Luteibacter rhizovicinus DSM 16549: one gene and its partners. The protein of the gene in region 3 interacts with the protein of the main gene of each other region in a pairwise test. Links are inferred from orthologs where the notes say so. Each region holds a gene or a part of one and is shown on either strand. Other genes may lie near its edges. The genes, in order: dnaQ, BJI69_RS18995 and dnaE.

The links.
Region 1: the proteins of dnaE (region 3) and dnaQ interact in binary tests that used the Escherichia coli proteins (3 or more experiments, as listed by UniProt). The link is inferred for Luteibacter rhizovicinus DSM 16549 from one-to-one orthologs.
Region 2: the proteins of dnaE (region 3) and BJI69_RS18995 interact in binary tests that used the Escherichia coli proteins (3 or more experiments, as listed by UniProt). The link is inferred for Luteibacter rhizovicinus DSM 16549 from one-to-one orthologs.

What each region holds. Positions count from the first base shown.
Region 1 is NZ_CP017480.1:4,758,628-4,761,775, reverse strand. What follows is about bases 39-3,038. They hold dnaQ (DNA polymerase III subunit epsilon), read left to right. Parts: upstream 39-1,175; coding sequence 1,176-1,901; downstream 1,902-3,038. Other genes in these bases: BJI69_RS21815 (hypothetical protein), read left to right, coding at 2,996-3,038; BJI69_RS21825 (PP2C family protein-serine/threonine phosphatase), read right to left, coding at 1,916-2,620; rnhA (ribonuclease HI), read left to right, coding at 712-1,179; BJI69_RS21840 (methyltransferase domain-containing protein), read left to right, coding at 39-715. Outside these bases: more of BJI69_RS21840, read left to right, coding at 23-38; more of BJI69_RS21815, read left to right, coding at 3,039-3,148. UniProt on the Escherichia coli protein: DNA polymerase III is a complex, multichain enzyme responsible for most of the replicative synthesis in bacteria. The epsilon subunit contain the editing function and is a proofreading 3'-5' exonuclease.
Region 2 is NZ_CP017480.1:4,161,123-4,164,212, reverse strand. The notes cover bases 66-3,007. They hold BJI69_RS18995 (pyridoxal phosphate-dependent aminotransferase), read left to right. Parts: upstream 66-934; coding sequence 935-2,080; downstream 2,081-3,007. Other genes in these bases: BJI69_RS18985 (C13 family peptidase), read right to left, coding at 2,999-3,007; BJI69_RS18990 (amidohydrolase), read left to right, coding at 2,068-2,871; BJI69_RS19000 (LysR substrate-binding domain-containing protein), read left to right, coding at 66-925. In the rest of the region: more of BJI69_RS19000, read left to right, coding at 1-65; more of BJI69_RS18985, read right to left, coding at 3,008-3,090. UniProt on the Escherichia coli protein: Shows aminotransferase activity with methionine and histidine as substrates, and to a lesser extent also with phenylalanine.
Region 3 is NZ_CP017480.1:2,800,309-2,804,548, forward strand. The notes cover bases 60-4,151. They hold dnaE (DNA polymerase III subunit alpha), read right to left. Parts: upstream 3,806-4,151; coding sequence 260-3,805; downstream 60-259. Other genes in these bases: BJI69_RS12685 (hypothetical protein), read left to right, coding at 60-249; BJI69_RS12695 (NUDIX hydrolase), read right to left, coding at 4,060-4,151. In the rest of the region: more of BJI69_RS12685, read left to right, coding at 1-59; more of BJI69_RS12695, read right to left, coding at 4,152-4,240. UniProt on the Escherichia coli protein: DNA polymerase III is a complex, multichain enzyme responsible for most of the replicative synthesis in bacteria. This DNA polymerase also exhibits 3' to 5' exonuclease activity. The alpha chain is the DNA polymerase catalytic subunit.

The DNA of each region.
Region 1 (3,148 bases), 2.0 Mb from region 3 along the record:
AAGATCACTACACTGGTCACCTATGCCCACCCTGGCCCCCGACATCTATGCGTCGCCGCAGATCGGCAAGCTGCTGGCCGACGAGGCCCGTGTCCTCTCGCCCCTGCTGACCCGGTGTACCGGGGAGCACGGCCTGCACCTCACCGCCTCCCTCCAGGCCGACCCACCGGCCTTGCCCCTGCTGGGCCACTGGGCGACCGTACGGGTCGCGGGGCCGCACCTGGGCGGCGATGTCTGCGCGAGCGGCCTGGAAGCCCTGCCGTTCGCCGATGACGCCTTCGGCGTGGTGCTGCTTCGGCACGCCCTCGAAACCACGGCGCGCCAGGACAATCTCCTCGACGAAGCGATCCGCGTCCTGGCGCCCGGCGGCATGCTCGCCATCACCGGTATCCACCCCGTCGGCCTGTGGTCGCCCTGGGTGGCCCGGCAGGCCCGTGGCACCCGGCCGCGCCTGACCTGGCCGTGGTGGTGGAGTCAGCGGCTGGTTCGCGACGATTTCGAGCTGTCCATGCCGCGCCGGTTGGGCAGTGCCTGGCCGCGGGCGGGCGGCTCGCCCGTCGGCGAGTCCATGGTCGGCGGCGGATACATGCTCATAGCGCGCAAAAAACGGCCGGCAGCGGTACCCTTGCGCGCCCGCACCGCGGCGGTCGAGGCACCCATGCCCGGCACGCTCGCGTCTGGCGCCCGTCGCAACGCACGTGAGTCCATCTCTTGACCGAAATCACCACCGACACCGTTGAAGTCTTCACCGATGGCGCCTGTCTGGGTAATCCCGGCCCTGGCGGCTGGGCCGCCCTGCTGAGAGCCAAGGGCATCGAGAAGATGCTCGCCGGCGGCGAAGCCGACACCACCAACAACCGCATGGAAATGATGGGCGCGATCTCGGCGCTCGAAGCGCTGACCCGTCGCTGCCATGTGCACCTGATGACCGACTCCAAGTACGTCATGCAAGGTGTGCAGGAGTGGGTGCCGAAGTGGCGCCGTAACGGCTGGAAGACCGCCGACAAGAAGCCGGTGAAGAACCAGGACCTGTGGATCCGCCTGGACGAAGCCGCGGCCGCGCATACCGTCACCTGGGAATGGGTGAAGGGACATGCCGGCCATGTCGAGAACGAGCGCGTGGACGTCGCCGCGCGCGACCAGGCCATCATCTTCAAGTCGAAGGGGACCGTGGCATGAGGCAGATCGTTCTCGATACCGAAACCACCGGCCTCGAAGCGCACCTCGGTCATCGCCTCGTGGAAATCGGTGCGGTCGAGATGATCGGTCGCCGTCCCACGGGCAGCCACTTCCATACGTACCTCAACCCGCAGCGCGCCATCGACGAAGAGGCGAGCAAGGTCACGGGTATCAAGGACGAACACCTGGTCGACAAGCCGCTGTTTATCGAGAAGGTGGACGAGTTTCTCGATTTCATCCGCGGCGCCGAGTTGATCATCCATAACGCGGCGTTCGACGTCGGCTTCCTCAATGCCGAGCTGAAGCGGGCAGGGGAGCATTACGGGCAGATTTCCGATTACGCGACGGTGCTCGATACGTTGCTGATGGCGCGCCAGATGTATCCCGGACAGCGCAACAGCCTCGACGCGTTGTGCAAGCGTCTGGGCGTGGACAACACCAAGCGCGACCTCCACGGTGGCCTGCTCGATGCGCAGCTGCTCGCGGACGTCTACGTCGCGATGACCACGGGTCAGGGCGGTCTCGAGTTCGCCTTCGATGCCAACGACGAGCGCGGCCGGACCAGTGTGCTGCAGGACATCGTGATCAAGCGTCGTCCGCTGGTGCGCCACGCCGATCCGGAAGAACTCGCACGGCATGCCAAGCGCCTCGAAGCGCTGGACAAGTCAGCCGGTGGGCAGAGCATCTGGCGGAAGATGGAAACGTCCGAAACGGTCCACTGACGCGTGGCGGCCGCTCAGGCCGCCGAACGCAGCAGGATCGCCGTGATGTTGTCGCGCGCGCTGCCCGAGAGGGCTTCCAGCAGGAGATGGTCCACGCTTTCCTGCGCCGCGATATCCGTTCGCGAGACGATGGCGCCGATGCGCGCGTCGTCCACTTCGTCGGTAAGGCCATCCGTGCACAGCAGCAGCCGTGCGCCATAGGGCAGTTCGCCCCTGGCCAGGCCGATATGGAGCTGGTCTGGCGAGGTGATGCCCAGGGCCTGGGTGAGCACGCTGCGCTGGGGATGCGTCCGCGCCTGCGCCTCGGTCAGGTCACCGGCCTCGACCAGGGCTTCCACGATGGAATGATCGTGCGAGAGGCGCTTGAGTTCGCCGTCCCAGATGTAGATGCGACTGTCGCCGACCCAGGCGGCCTCGTAGGAGCGCCCGACCAGCCGTACGGCGGCGATCGTCGTGCCCATCGGCCGGGACTCGGAGAGCCCGCTGGAGCGGGCGATCAGCGCCTCGTTCACCCGCTGGATCGCGTCCACCAGCGACTGGCCGGCGGTGACCTGGGCCACCACGCCGTCGCGCGCCGTGGCCGACGCCACCTCGCCATGCTTATGGCCGCCCATGCCGTCCACGACCAGGAACAACCCCAGCCCGGCGTCGGCGTAATAGGTGTCCTCGTTACGCGTGCGGCGAAGACCCGTATGCGTGCCGTGTCCGAACTCGATCATGGTGGCCTTGGAAGCGGGGAAGGGCGCCACGGCGCCGGAATGCACCGGCAGAATGCCCCATCAAAAGTCTGTTGTCACGGCAAGAGAGACCCACTATCATTGCGGGCCCGGCAGAGCGAAAGCCCTGCCGTCGACCGTTCACGGAGAGGTGGCAGAGTGGTCGAATGTACCTGACTCGAAATCAGGCGTTGGTGAAAGCCAACCGTGGGTTCGAATCCCACCCTCTCCGCCAGCTGTACTAAGGGGTCACGCCAAAAGCGTGACCCCTTTTTTATTGCCGACGAACGGGCCCAGTCTCGCTCGGTGGCGTCGATGGCTCGATAGGTGAATACTCTGACGAAGCCTTCGGTGGCAGGGACAGCGGCAGGGGACAATATGAAGCTTCTTATTGGCATCGCGCTAGTTGGTGCGCTCGTCGGGTGCAGCACGTATCAAGCGCATAGCAATGTACCGACGCCTTACGCGCGGACAAACGCAAGCCAGGTGCAGATTCTTTACTCGCCGCCGCAGCGTGCGTACACCTCGATT
Region 2 (3,090 bases), 1.4 Mb from region 3 along the record:
CCGCCTCAGCAAGCGTATCGCCCAGCTCGAGGATCGCCTCGGGGTCCGGCTGCTGCAGCGGACGACGCGCCGTTTCGTCGTCACTGAGATCGGCGAACGCTTCTACGCGCACTGCCGCGCCGTGCTGGAAGAGGCGCGCGCCGCGCAGGACGCCGTGGACGAGTTGCGCACCGAGCCCCGTGGCATCGTCCGGGTGAGTTGCCCGGTCTCGCTTGCCCAGAACGTCCTTGGTCCGATGTTGCCGGCCTTCCTGCTCGAGCATCCCAAGGTGCAGGTGCGTGTCACCGCGACCAATCGCCGTGTCGACGTCATCGGCGAGGCCTTCGACGTGGCGATCCGCGTGCGCGAGAAGCTCGATACGGACGCCACCCTGGTTCTGCGCAGCATCGGCTTTGCGCGCAACCTGCTGGTCGCCAGCCCGAAATTCCTCGATAGCAACGGACGCCCGAAGACGCTGGACGAACTGGCGGCGCTGCCCGCCCTGTCCATGTACGAGCACGAAGGCGCCCAGGTCTGGGAGCTGGTCGATTCCAACGGCAAGAAGGCGGCGGTCGAGGTCAAGCCGCGCCTGGTCAGTGGCGATTTCACGGTGCTGATCGCCGCTGCCGTGCAATGTTGCGGTGTCGCGCTGTTGCCCGAGGATTATTGCGGCCCGTTGATCTCCAGCGGTCAGCTGGAGTGGGTCCTGCCCGAATACACCACGGCCCAGGGCACCCTCCACTTCGTCTATCCGAGCCGCCGGGGCTTGCTGCCGGCCATCCGCAGCTTCGTCGACTTCCTTGCCGATCGCCTGCCCAAGGCGCAGGCCGAGTTTCACAAGGACTGCGACAAGGTCGCTGCCGACCCCAGCAAGGCAGCAGCGATCACCATGGCCCGCATGTTAGGATCGAGCCCTTCGGCCACGTTTGGCCGTCCAAACGAGTAAGGATGTTCGATGCAGCTCGAAACCAAGCTTCCCAAGGTCGGCACGACCATCTTCAGCGTCATGAGCCAGCTTGCGCTGGAACACAAGGCGGTCAACCTGGGCCAGGGTTTTCCTGATTTCGAGCCGCCGGCGCCGTTGCGCGAAGCGATCACGCGAGCCATGGCCGAGGGCAAGAACCAGTACGCCCCGGGCATCGGCATCCCCAAGCTGCGCGAACAGATCGCCGCGAAAACCGAGCGCCTGTACGGCCATCGGGTGAGTCCGGACACCGAGGTCACGGTCACCTCCGGTGCGACCGAAGCCTTGTTCTCCGCCATCGCCGCCGTGGTGAGGGCAGGGGAGGAAGTCATCGTTTTCGACCCTTGCTACGACAGCTACGAGCCCGCGATCGAACTGCAGGGCGCGACCGCGGTGCATATTCCGCTGACGCTGCCCACCTTTGCGATCGACTGGCAGCGCGTACGCGACGCCGTGACGCCGAAGACGCGCATGATCCTGATCAATTCGCCGCACAACCCGTCCGGTGCCGTGCTGTCGCGTGCGGATCTGGATGAGCTCGCCGCCATCGTGCGCGACACCAGCATCGTGGTGCTGTCCGACGAGGTCTACGAGCACATCGTGTTCGACGGCGCGGAGCACCAGAGCGTGCTGCGTCATGAGGAACTGGCCACGCGCAGCATCGTGGTTTCGTCGTTCGGCAAGACCTATCACTGCACCGGCTGGAAGGTCGGTTACGCCATCGCGCCCAAGGCGCTCACGGCCGAGTTCCGCAAGGTGCACCAGTACCTGACCTTCTGCACGTTCAATCCCGCGCAGTGGGCGTTCGCCGAATTCCTCGAGTCGACGCCGGAGCATTACCTTGAATTGCCCGCGTTCTACCAGGCCAAGCGTGACCGCTTCCGTAAGCTGATCGCGCCGTCGCGGTTGAAGCTGCTCGACGTTCCGGGCGGCTATTTCCAGCTCGTCGACTACAGCGCGATCCGCGATCTGGACGATATCAACTTCAGCGAGTGGCTCGTCCGCGAAGGCGGCGTCGCCGCGATTCCGCTGAGCCCGTTCTACGAAAGCGCGCCGGACACGCGGCTGGTCCGGCTGTGCTTCGCCAAGAACGACGCCACCATGGAAGCCGCCGCGGAGCTGCTGTGCAAACTCTGACCGTTTCCCTCATCCAGGGCGCGACGCGCTGGCACGACGCTGCCGGCAATCGCGATTACTACGGCAAGCTGGTGCGTCGTGCTGCGCCCAGCGATCTCATCGTGCTGCCGGAAACCTTCCTCTCGGGCTTCACCAACGATACGTTGGCAAATGCCGAAACGATGGACGGCATCAGCGTGGCCTGGATGCGCGAGCTGGCCACCGAAGTGAACACCACGCTCACCGGCAGCCTCGTCATTCGCGAAGGCGACACGGTATTCAATCGGTTGCTGTGGGCCTCGCCGGACGGTTCGCTGGCGTATTACGACAAGCGCCACCTGTTCCGCATGGCCGGCGAGCACACCCGCTACGGCGGCGGCACCGAGCGGCTCATCGTCGAGCTGAAGGGTTGGCGCATCCTGCCGCAGGTCTGCTACGACCTGCGCTTCCCGGTATGGCTGCGCAATGGCCGCCGCGAGGAAGCCGCTGGCGGCATGGATTACGACCTGGCCCTGTTCGTGGCCAACTGGCCGGCGCCGCGCCGTCATCCGTGGCGCACCTTGCTGCGTGCGCGTGCGATCGAGAACCTCGCCTATGTCATCGGGGTTAACCGTGTCGGCGTGGACGGCAACGACCTGCCGTATGCGGGCGACAGCGCGGTGATCGATCCGGTGGGCGAGGCGCTGGTGGAACTGGGTACGCAGGAGCAGGTCGTCACGGTCGTGCTGGATCCCGCGCCGCTGAAGGTCCACCGCGACCGCTTCCCGGCATGGATGGACGCCGATCGCTTCGCGCTAGACACCTCCGCCTGATCCTTGCTCTTGTGGGAGCCGATTCATCGGCGATTGTGGGAGCCGATTCATCGGCGATCCCGCGGCAGCGGGCCAGGGTGCTGCTAGCACCCAATCGCCGATAAATCGGCTCCCACAAAGGCCGGTATTACTTGGCGGGCTCGAAAGGCACCGCAGGGCCGGCTTTCACGCTGTTGCGCCACGCGGCCAGCTTGGCCTCGATCCCGTTGCCGATGGCGA
Region 3 (4,240 bases):
GATCAGGCGCAGGTACGCGCCACGCTCTCGATGAGCACCGACCAGGGTGCTGGCAGGGTTGTCCTGGGTCACATCACCAGCACGGCGCAGGCGGAGGAATGGAGCACCGTGGCATTGAGCGTGCAGGGTCGCCCTTACGCCGCCCCGGCACACGTGCTGCTGGAAATCGAGAACGAAGGCGGCGCGCACACGACCGTGCAGGTGGACGACGTCGCGCTCGTCCAGAACACCGACGTGGACGTGCTCTGATCGGAACGGCTTAGTCGGCCGGCCGCACCAGTCGCAACTCGGTGCCCAATACTCCCGGCAAGGCGCGCAGTGTGCGCATCAGGTCGGGCAGGGCACGTACCCGCCAGGCCTCGCCCAGTTCGAAGCTGGCCTGGCCGGTGTCGTTGCGGTAGCCCGAGAGCATCAGCGGCGTGCGGCCGCCGCGATACGCCATGAGGGCCTGACGCAGGTGCTGTGGAAAATCCGGACCGATGCCGTTGAGTCGCAGCGTCAGCAGGCGGCCGAAGTGTTCCATGGCATCGGACAAGGCATAGGCCTTGCGCGCACGCAATTGATACCCGCCGGCGAAGTCGTCGATACGCAGGCCACCCTCGACGACGATGAGGGTGCCCCGCGTAAGCAGGGGTGCCGCCTCGGTGAATACTTCGCGGAAAAAGCTCGTTTCCAGCAGGCCGGTGGCGTCTTCGATCTGTACGAAGGCATCGCTGTCACCGCGCTTGCGCATGCCCACCACCATGCCGGCTACCGTCCACGGCGTTTCCGGGCCACGACGGAAACGGCTGGCGTTTTCATCGTCGTCGTTGCGACGTGGTTTGGGCGGCTGGTAGCGCTGAGGGATCTCGCCGATCGGGCAGCTCGACAACTGGGCGAGCTCGCCCTTCCATGGGTCGGTCGGATGGCCGGACAGGTAATGGCCGAGCGTATCGTGCTCACCCTGCAACAGCTGTTCGAGCGGCCATTCCGGCACGGCGCCGGAGAGTTCGATGATGCTCGGCGTTTCCGCCGCGCCAAAGGCGTTGCCGAAGATATCGACCTGGCCGGAAGCGCGGTTCTTCGCTTCCTGGTCGGCGGCGCGCATCGCTTCGGGCAGGTGCATGACGAGGGTGGCGCGGTTCTCGCCGAGTCCGTCGAGCGCGCCGGACTGTACCAGCGCCTCCATCGTGCGCTTGTTGAGCTTGTTCGAGCCGACGCGCTGGCAGAAGTCGACGAGACCCCGGTACGGGCCCTTCGCCTTGCGCTCGGCGACGATCTCCTCGCAGATGCCCTGGCCCACGCCCTTGATCGCGCCGAGGCCGTAGCGCACGACCTTCGGCTCCACCGCTTCGAACATCCAGTCCGAGGCGTTGACGTCCGGCGGTAGCACCTTGATGCCGATGGTGCGGGTTTCTTCGAGGAAGGTGACCGCCTTCTCGGTGTTGTCCATGTCCGACGAGATCGTCGCGGCCATGAACTCGGCGGGGTAGTGCGCCTTCAGCCAGGCGGTCTGGTAGGACACCAGCGCATAAGCCGCGGCATGCGACTTGTTGAAGCCGTAGCCGGCGAACTTCTCCATGAGGTCGAAGATCGCATCGGCCTTGATCGAATCGATGCCATCCTTCGCCGCGCCTTCGCGGAAGGTGGCGCGATGCTTGACCATCTCCTCGGCTTTTTTCTTACCCATCGCACGGCGCAACAGATCGGCGCCGCCGAGCGTGTAACCGCCGACGATCTGCGCCATCTGCATCACCTGCTCCTGATAGACCATGATGCCGTAGGTCTCTTTCAGGATGGGCTCGACGCGCGGATCCGGATACTCCACCGCTTCGCGGCCATGCTTACGCGCGCAGAAGCTGGGGATCAGGTCCATCGGGCCGGGGCGGTACAGGGCCACCAGGGCGATGATGTCTTCGAAGCGATCGGCCTGGGCATCCTTGAGCATGCCCTGCATGCCGCGCGACTCGAGCTGGAAGACGGCGACGGTCTGCGCCTTCTTCAGCAGGTCGTAGACCTTGGGATCATCCAGCGGCAAGGCTTCGATCACCAGTGCTTCGGTGCCTTCCTTCGCGCGACGCTTGTTGATCGCCTTGACGGCCCAGTCGATGATCGTCAGCGTGCGCAGGCCGAGGAAGTCGAACTTCACCAGGCCGACCGCTTCGACATCGTCCTTGTCGTATTGCGTGACGACGCCTTCGCCGCTCGCTTCGCAGTAGAGCGGCGCGAAGTCGGTCAGCGGCGTGGGAGCGATGACGACGCCGCCTGCGTGCTTGCCGGCATTTCGCGTGAGGCCTTCGAGGCTGAGCGCGAGGTCGATCAGCTGGCGCGGTTCTTCCTCCTGCTCATAGACATCGCAGAATTCCTTGACGATGCGGTCCGGCTCTTTCTTCGACTTCTCGGTGCGGCCGAGCGCGTCGCCCAGTGTGAGGTCGAGAGGGCGGTTCGGAATGAGCTTGGCAAGGCGATCCACCTGGCCGTAGCCCATGCCGAGCACGCGACCGGAGTCGCGAAGCACGGCCTTCGCCGCCATCGAGCCGTAGGTGATGATCTGGCTGACGTGGTCGCGGCCGTATTTGCGCGCGACATAGTCGATCACCTCGTCGCGGCGATCCATGCAGAAGTCGATGTCGAAGTCGGGCATCGACACGCGTTCGGGATTGAGGAAGCGCTCAAACAGCAACTCGAACTGGAGCGGATCCAGATCGGTGATCTTGAGCACCCAGGCGACGAGTGAACCCGCACCGGAACCGCGGCCCGGACCGACCGGAATACCGTTGTCCTTACCCCAGCCGATGAAGTCGGCCACGATCAGGAAGTAGCCGGGAAAGCCCATGCCGATGATGACGTCGACTTCGCGGTCCAGGCGCGCCTGGTAGTCCTCGCGCGTCTTTCCCGCGGCGAGCGGATGCACGGCGAGGCGTTCTTCGAGGCCGGCCTGGGCCTGGGCACGAATGAAGGTGTCGAGCGTGTGGCCTTCGGGCACCGGGAAGTTCGGCAGGAAGTATTCGCCGAAGGTCAGTTCGAGGTTGCAGCGCTTGGCCAGTTCGACCGTGTTCTCGAGGGCTTCGGGAATGTCGGCGAAGAGCGCTTCCATCTCCTCGGCACTCTTGAAGTATTGCTCCTCGCTGTAATCGTGCGGACGCTTCGGATCGGCGAGCACGCGACCCTGGTTGATACAGGTGCGGGCTTCGTGGGATTCGAAACCCTCGCGCTCGAGAAAGCGCACGTCGTTGCTGGCGATGACCGGCAGCTCGTAATCGCCGGCGAGGGCCATGGCGGCACGCACCCAGTCTTCCTCGTGCTGGCGACCGGTACGGGTCAGCTCGAGGTAGAGGCGATCGGGGAACAGGCGGCGCAGCGATTCCAGACGGAGGCCGGCGGCGGGCAGGCCGGCGCCGAGGGCGACACGTGCGAGCTCGCTTTCCCGCCCAACCACGGCAATCAGGCCGCGCACGCTCTCGGGGTGCATCCAGGTAGCGTCGACGAGCGCGCGACCGGTGCCCTGGCCTTCACGCCACGCACGGGAGACCAGGCGCGACAGGTTGAGGTAACCGTCGCGGTCCTGGCACATCAGGGTCAGGCGCCAGGGGCGCGGATCGTCCGGACTCGATACCCAGACGTCGCAGCCGGCGATGGGCTTGATGCCCGCTGCCGTGCACTGCTTGTAGAACTTGACCAGGCCGAAGAGGTTGTTCTCATCGGTCAGTGCGACGGCAGGCATGCCGGTACGCACGCAGGCAGCGACCAGCTGCTTGATGCGGATGGTCGAATCGACCAGCGAGTACTCGCTGTGCAGGTGAAGATGGGCAAAGCGAACAGACATGGGCGGCGCCGGGTGAAGCAGAGGGAAGGCTAACCGGGGTGGGGGTTGTCAGCAAGAATTGACATTGCGGTTACCCCACCCATGGACCCTACCTGTGGGAGCCGCTTTAGCGGCGATCCCGCGGCAGCGGGCCAGATTACTGGCACCTGCTGGCTTCCTCCGATGAGGACCGAGGCCAGCAACCTGAAGGAGGCGCTGCTGCGCAGCGGGTTTATTCATTATTCGCCGATGAATCGGCTCCCACATGTATTTGATTAGCGCATGTGCGCTTCGGGGTGATCGATGAACCACAGCCCGGCGAACAGCTTGGCGTCGATCGAGAAGCCCTCGGCAGCCCGGTCGAACAGCCACTTGCCGGCTTCGGCGCGCGGCACTTCGTGCACGATGATGTTTTCGGTTTCATCGCCGCCGCCCTGGCCGACGCGGACGAGGTCC